One region of the Cellulomonas sp. P4_B5_2 genome, then DNA from elsewhere that is predicted to be linked to it. Evidence: riboswitches for the same ligand, from Rfam matches in the RefSeq annotation. Region 1 holds a riboswitch; the other holds the start of a gene.
What was found. A riboswitch is a leader RNA that binds a small molecule or an ion and turns the genes downstream of it on or off. The one in region 1 is predicted to bind ZMP and ZTP.

Region 1 (3,577 bases):
TGAGGTAGAGCGTCACCCCGGCGGCCTGCGCCGCGGCGATGACCTCCTCGTCGCGGACGGACCCACCGGGCTGCACGATCGCGCGCACGCCGGCGTCGATGAGCACCTGCGCGCCGTCGGCGAACGGGAAGAACGCGTCGGAGGCGGCCACGGCCCCGCGCGCCCGCTCGGCGTCCCCGGCGTTGGCCCTCTCGACGGCCAGCCGGCAGGAGTCCACCCGGTTGACCTGGCCCATCCCCACGCCCACGGACGCACCGGCGTCGGCGAGCAGGATCGCGTTCGACTTGACCGCGCGCACGGCCCGCCACGCGAACGCGAGGTCGGCGAGCGTCGTCGCATCAGCCGGTGCTCCCGCCGCGAGCGTCCACCCGGCAGGGTCGTCGCCCGGGGCGTCCACCTGGTCGAGCTCCTGGACGAGCAGGCCGCCGCTGATCGCGCGACGCTCGGTGCCCACCCCGTCCACGGGGGTGACCTGGAGCAGGCGGATGTTCTTCTTGCGGCTGAGGATCTCGAGGGCTTCGGGCTCGAACGCGGGCGCGACGACGACCTCGGTGAACACGGGTGCGATCTGCTCGGCCGCGGCGGCGGTCAGGGTGCGGTTGGTGGCGATGACGCCGCCGAACGCCGACACGGGGTCGCACGCGTGGGCCTTCGCGTGGGCGTCGGCCACGTCGGTGCCGACCGCGATACCGCACGGGTTGGCGTGCTTGATGATCGCGACCGCGGGGTCCGTGTGGTCGTGCGCGGCACGCCACGCGGCGTCGGCGTCGACGTAGTTGTTGTAGCTCATCGCCTTGCCGTGCAGCTGCTCGGCGCCGGCCAGACCGCGGCCCGCGGCACCGTCGGGCGTCAGGTACAGGGCGGCCTGCTGGTGCGGGTTCTCGCCGTAGCGCAGCACCTCGCCGCGCACCCACGTGGTCCCCGTGAACGCCGGGAAGCCGGAGTCGGCGGCCTGCTCGTCGGGCGCGTACTCCGCCGCGAACCAGCTGGCGACCGCGGCGTCGTAGGCGGCGGTGTGGGCGAAGGCGTCCGCCGCGAGCAGGCGTCGGGCGGCGAGCGTGAACCCGCCGGCGCCCACGGCTGCGACGACCTCGTCGTACCGCGCCGGGTCGACCACGACGGCCACGCTGGGGTGGTTCTTCGCGGCGGCGCGCACCATCGACGGGCCGCCGATGTCGATCTGCTCGACGCACTCGTCGGGCCCGGCGCCGGACGCGACCGTCGCGGTGAACGGGTACAGGTTGACGACGACCAGCTCGAACGGCTCGATGCCGAGATCCTCGAGCTGCGCGAGGTGCGCGGGGAGCCGGGTGTCGGCCAGCACTCCGGCATGCACGCGCGGGTGCAGGGTCTTGACGCGCCCGTCGAGGCACTCCGGGAAGCCGGTGAGGTCCTCGACGCGGGTCACGGGCACACCGGTCGCGGCGATGGTCGCGGCGGTGGAGCCGGTGGAGACGATCTCGACGCCGGCGGCGTGCAGCGCCGCGGCGAGGTCGGTCAGGCCGGTCTTGTCGTAGACGCTGACCAGGGCTCGGCGGACGGGCCGCTGGAAGGTGTTCTCGGACATGGCGCTCCCGGGTGTGCAGGGTCGGCTAGGGCGGACCCATGCACCCAGGCGGGCGGTGCGTGGCGGGGCACTGCGGCCGCTCCCCGGTGGTTGCACCCACCTGCGCCAGTCACGACCGTGGCCGAGTCTAGCCGGTGCATCACCCGACGATCGCGCGCCGGCCCTCGACCCGCAGGCCCTCGCGCGCGATCCGGCCCACCCACTCGACCAGCAGCTCCCGCTCGACGGTCTTGATGCGCTCGTGCAGCGTGGCCTCGTCGTCGTCGGGCTCCACCGCGACCGTGGCCTGCGCGAGGATCGGTCCGGTGTCGACGCCCTCGTCGACCACCATGACCGTGCAGCCGGTGACCTTGACGCCGTACGCGAGCGCGTCCCGCACGCCGTGCGCGCCCGGGAACGACGGCAGCAGCGCGGGGTGCGTGTTCAGGATCCGGCCGCCGAAGCGCCCGAGGAAGGTCGCGCCGAACAGCTTCATGAACCCGGCGAGGACAACGAGGTCCGGCGAGAAGACCGACACCGTCTCGGTGACGGCCGCGTCCCAGGCCGCGCGGTCGTCGAAGTCCTTGAGCGAGACGACCGCGGTCGGGATGCCGGCCTCGCGCGCGATGTCCAGCGCCCGGATCCCGCTGCGGTCCGCCACCACGGCGACCACGCGGGCGCCGTAGGCGGGGTCGTCGTGCGCGGCCAGCAGCGCGGCAAGGTTGGAGCCCGTGCCCGAGACCAGGACCACGAGCCGGCCCGAGTCGCGGGTGGCCGGGGTGGGGCGGGGGGGCGTCTCGTGCGTCACGGGCCGACCCTACTGGCCACCGCGCGGCCCGGGCACGCGCGTCCGCCGACCCCACCGGTGGGCGAGAATGCAGGAGTGAGCAACCCCTACGCGCCCCCGGACGCCGACCGGACGGACGCGCCCGCGCCGCAGGACGGACCGTCCTGGCCGCCGCCCATGCCCCGGCCGCAGGCTCCGGCTGCTCCCGAGCGTCAGCCCCCGGACCCGGAGGAGGCCGCGCACGCCACGCGCCTCATCCGGCTGTTCGGCGTGCTCGTGCTCGGCTCGGTCCTGGTGGCCACGCTGCCGCTGCCCTGGCAGGCCGCGGGGCTCCTGTTCGCGGTCGCCGCCCTGGCCGTGGGGATCCGGGGGCTGATCGTCGCGGGGCGCGCGCGGACCCGCAGCCTGGTGCCGCTGCTCGCCGTCGGGATCGTCATCGCGCTCTCGTGGACGCTCATCCTCGGGGTCCAGCTGGCGCTCTGGCCGGTGCAGCAGGACAAGCAGGAGTGCCTCGAGGGCGCGCTGACGATCAGTGCGACCAACGCCTGCGAGTCGCAGTACGAGCAGGACCTGGACGACCTCCGCAACTCGCTCGAGACGGGCTCCTAGGGCGCGACGACTCATCATGCCGAGCAGATGCGAAACCCAGCATCGTCCAGTGAATACTAGGTTAGTGTGGACGGATGACGATCGAGATCTACGCGCTGAGCGTGCTGCGGCGCGGTCCCGTGCACGGCTACGAGCTCAAGCGGCGCGTACGTCGCCCGTCCATCGCCGCGGTGAACAACAACTCGCTGTACCCGGCGCTGCGACGGCTCGAGCAGTCAGGGGCGGTGACCAAGACCGTCGAGCCGCAGGAGGGCAGGCCTGCACGCAACGTCTATGCCCTCACCCCGAGGGGACGTGAGCTGCTGACGGAGCTCGTCTCGACGCTCCCCCCGGACCTGGCAGCCGACGACGAGGAGTTCCTGCTCCGCGTGAGCTTCTTCGACGAGCTCGCCGTGCCGGCGCGGCGGGCCGTCCTGCAGGCCCGGCAGGACGTCGTGCAGGCCGCGCTCGTCCAGGTGCGCTCGCTGCTCGCCGACGCCGACCCCGCCCGGTCGTGGCGGCGCCGTGCACAGGAACAGCTGGTGGAGCGACTGGAGCAGGAGCTCCTGTGGATCGAGGCGCTGCGGGCGGAGGCGGAGCGGCCGTGAACCGTACGCGGGCGCCGCAAGGCTCCGGTGCCACGCTGGGTTCGGTCG
Region 2 (3,635 bases), on a different contig from region 1:
CGACCGCGCCGGGCTTGATGATGTCGGCCGCAGCAGCCCGATCGAGCGCCCGACGGTGACCCCGCGTCCGACGATGACGACGTCCGCACCGCGCAGGTCGATGTCGTGCCGGAGCAGCAGGTCGATGATGCCGCGCGGCGTGCACGGCAGCGGGGACGTGACCGGCTCGTTGACCCGGAGCACCAGGCGACCGAGGTTGGTCGGGTGCAGGCCGTCGGCGTCCTTGTCGGGGTCGACGAGCTCCAGCACCCGGTTGGTGTCGATGCCCTTCGGCAGCGGCAGCTGGACGATGAACCCGGTGCACTCCGGGTCCTCGTTCAGCCGCCGGACCGCCGCCTCGATCTCGTCCTGCGTGGCCGTGGCCGGCAGGTCCTCCCGGATCGAGGCGATGCCGACCTCGGCGCAGTCCTTGTGCTTGCCGGCCACGTACCAGCGCGAGCCGGGGTCGTCGCCGACGAGCAGCGTGCCCAGCCCGGGCGTGACCGACCGCGCCGCGAGCGCCGCGACGCGTTCGGTCAGCTCAGCCTTGATCCGGGCCGCGGTCGCGGTCCCGTCGAGGAGCTGCGCCGTCATCAGTACTGCTGCAGGTCGGAGTACAGCGGGAACGCGTCGGTGAGCTTGAGCACCCGGGCCTTGAGCGCGTCGAGGTCGGTCGAGGCACCGTTGATCAGGGCGGTCGCGATGATGTCGGCGACCTCCGTGAACTCGGCGTCGCCGAAGCCGCGCGTGGCCAGCGCCGGCGTGCCGATGCGCAGGCCGGAGGTGACGCGCGGGGGGCGCGGGTCGAACGGCACCGCGTTGCGGTTCACGGTGATGCCGGCGGAGTGCAGGAGGTCCTCCGCCTGCTGGCCGTCGAGGTCGGAGTGCCGCAGGTCGACGAGCACCAGGTGCACGTCGGTGCCGCCGGTGAGCACCGAGACGCCGGCCTTCGCCACGTCCGGCGCGGACAGGCGCTCGGCGATGAGCCGGGCGCCGTCGATGGTGCGCTGCTGGCGGTCCTTGAAGTCGTCGGTGGCCGCGACCTTGAACGCGACGGCCTTGGCGGCGATCACGTGCATGAGGGGGCCACCCTGCTGGCCGGGGAACACGGCCGAGTCGATCTTCTTCGCGTACTCCTCACGGCTCAGGATGAAGCCGGAGCGGGGGCCGCCGATCGTCTTGTGCACCGTGGAGGACACCACGTCGGAGTGCGGCACCGGGTTCGGGTGCAGGCCGGCGGCCACCAGGCCGGCGAAGTGCGCCATGTCGACCCAGAGCTTGGCGCCCACCTCGTCGGCGATCGACCGGAACGCCGCGAAGTCGAGCTGGCGCGGGTACGCGGACCAGCCGCCGATGATCACGTCGGGACGCTGCTCGAGCGCCTTCTCGCGCACGACGTCCATGTCCACCAGGAACGTCTGCGGGTCCACGCCGTACGCGCCGACCTCGTAGAGCTTGCCGGAGAAGTTGATCTTCATGCCGTGCGTGAGGTGGCCGCCGTGGGCCAGCTCGAGGCCGAGGATCTTGTCGCCCGCGTTGATCAGAGCGTGCAGCACAGCCGCGTTGGCCGTGGCGCCCGAGTGGGGCTGGACGTTGGCGTGCTCGGCACCGAACAGGGCCTTGGCGCGGGCGATCGCGATGTTCTCCGCGATGTCGACCTGCTCGCAGCCGCCGTAGTAGCGGCGGCCGGGGTAGCCCTCGGCGTACTTGTTGGTGAGCACGGAGCCCTGCGCCTGCAGGACGGCCCGCGGCACGAAGTTCTCGCTCGCGATCATCTCGAGCGTGCCCTGCTGGCGGGCGAGCTCACCGTCGAGGACGGCGGCGATCTCGGGGTCCAGCTGGGAGATGTTCTGGTCCATCAGGGGGATGCTCATGGCACTCCTTCGCAGTCAGCGTGTACGCGCGCGTCCGGCACCCGCACACTCGTGTGTGGTGACCGGGGGCCCAGGCGTCCGACCCGTTGGTCTGCTGCTGCGTCGCTCCCCGGTGGTGACCCACCCGCTGCGCCAGTCGCGACGGGTAGAGGCTACCAAGGCTCAGGCCTCGTCGGACCCATCACCGAGGATCTTGCGCAGGTACGCGTACGTCAGGTCGCCGGCCGTCTGSTCGTGCTGGTGCTCGTACCCGTGCTTGGCGTAGAGCGCGAGGTTCTGCACCGAGTCGCGGCCGGTGAACACCCAGACCTCCTCGATGCCCTCGGGCAGGTGCGGCAGGATCGCCATGAGCATCTGGGTGCCGAACCCCTGACCCTGCAGGTCGGGAGCCACGGCGAACCGGCCGAGCGTGGCCTTGGTGCCCTCGATGAGCATCCGGATCGAGCCGACCAGCCGGTGCCCGTACCAGCCGCCGAGCGTGATGACGCCGTCGCGCTGCAGGTCCGCCTCGAGCTCCTCGAGCGTCTGCGTGAGCGGGGGGATGTGCGGGTCTCCGTACTGCTGGGCCTCCGTGACGAACGCCGCGCGACGCAGCGTGAGCAGCTCACCGGCGTCGTCGACGGTCACCGAACGGATCTCGAGGTCGGGCTGCGTCATGCGGCCCATCGTGTCAGCCGATCCGCACGACCACTACTCTCGGACACCGTGTCCCCCGTCTCCTCTGAAGCCACGCACTGGGTTCTTACCCTCTCCTGCCCCGACCGCCCCGGGATCGTCCACGCGGTCGCCGGGCTGCTGGCTGAGCACGGGGGGAACATCACCGAGTCCCAGCAGTTCGGGGACCCGCTGTCCGGGCTGTTCTTCATGCGGGTGCAGGTCACCGCGTCGACGCCGCGCGACGAGCTCGAGGCCGCGTTCGCGCCGGTCGCGCGGCAGTTCGCCATGGACTGGTCGCTCGACGTGGTGGGCCGGCCGGTCCGCACGCTCGTCATGGGCTCGACCGCCGCGCACTGCCTGAACGACCTCGCGTTCCGCCAGCGCTCGGAGAACCTGCCGATCGAGCTCGTCGCGGTGGTGTCCAACCACACGGTCCTGGAGCCGCTGGCCGACTTCTACGGCATCCCGTTCCACCACGTGCCCGTCACCGCGGCGACCAAGGCGCAGGCCGAGGCGCGCCTGCTCGAGCTGGTCCGCGAGCTCGACGTCGAGCTGGTCGTGCTGGCGCGCTACATGCAGATCCTGTCCGACGACCTGTGCCGGGCCCTGCAGGGCCGCGTGATCAACATCCACCACTCGTTCCTGCCGTCGTTCAAGGGCGCCCGCCCGTACGCGCAGGCCCACGACCGGGGCGTCAAGCTCATCGGCGCCACCGCGCACTACGTCACCGGGGACCTCGACGAGGGCCCGATCATCGAGCAGGACGTCGAGCGCGTCGACCACAGCCGCCACGTCGAGGACCTGGTCGCCCTGGGGCAGGACGTCGAGCGCCGCGCCCTGGCCCGTGCCGTCCGATGGCACGCGGAGCACCGGGTGCTCCTCGACGGGCACCGGACCATCGTCTTTCGCTAAACGCTTCGTGCCCTGACCTCGGGGGACGGCGGTCGGGCACGCTCCGGGGATGAAGCCGTCCCTGCGCCGCACCGTCGCGGCCGCCACCACCCTCGCCCTCGGCGTGCTCGGTCTCGCGGCCGCCGCGCTGACCACCGCACCGGCCGCGCAGGCCGCGTCGCTGGTCAGCGTCCCGAGCTTCGGCAGCAACCCCGGCCAGCTCGGCATGAGCCT

Region 2: another riboswitch for ZMP and ZTP. It lies ahead of glyA (serine hydroxymethyltransferase); the one in region 1 lies ahead of purH (bifunctional phosphoribosylaminoimidazolecarboxamide formyltransferase/IMP cyclohydrolase).

The regions. Positions count from the first base shown of each region.
Region 1 covers NZ_JBFUHU010000274.1:55-3,631, forward strand. Annotated here, with positions in the region: gene purH (bifunctional phosphoribosylaminoimidazolecarboxamide formyltransferase/IMP cyclohydrolase) at 1-1,567, opposite strand, end outside; ZMP/ZTP riboswitch at 1,603-1,690, opposite strand; gene purN (phosphoribosylglycinamide formyltransferase) at 1,707-2,354, opposite strand; gene AC1DUQ_RS17270 (hypothetical protein) at 2,430-2,942, shown strand; gene AC1DUQ_RS17275 (PadR family transcriptional regulator) at 3,017-3,529, shown strand; gene AC1DUQ_RS17280 (DHA2 family efflux MFS transporter permease subunit) at 3,526-3,577, shown strand, end outside.
Region 2 covers NZ_JBFUHU010000101.1:7,122-10,756, reverse strand. Annotated here, with positions in the region: partial or broken gene AC1DUQ_RS09205 (tetrahydrofolate dehydrogenase/cyclohydrolase catalytic domain-containing protein) at 1-573, opposite strand, end outside; gene glyA (serine hydroxymethyltransferase) at 573-1,853, opposite strand; ZMP/ZTP riboswitch at 1,915-2,003, opposite strand; gene AC1DUQ_RS09195 (GNAT family N-acetyltransferase) at 2,016-2,510, opposite strand; gene purU (formyltetrahydrofolate deformylase) at 2,559-3,422, shown strand; gene AC1DUQ_RS09185 (extracellular catalytic domain type 1 short-chain-length polyhydroxyalkanoate depolymerase) at 3,472-3,635, shown strand, end outside.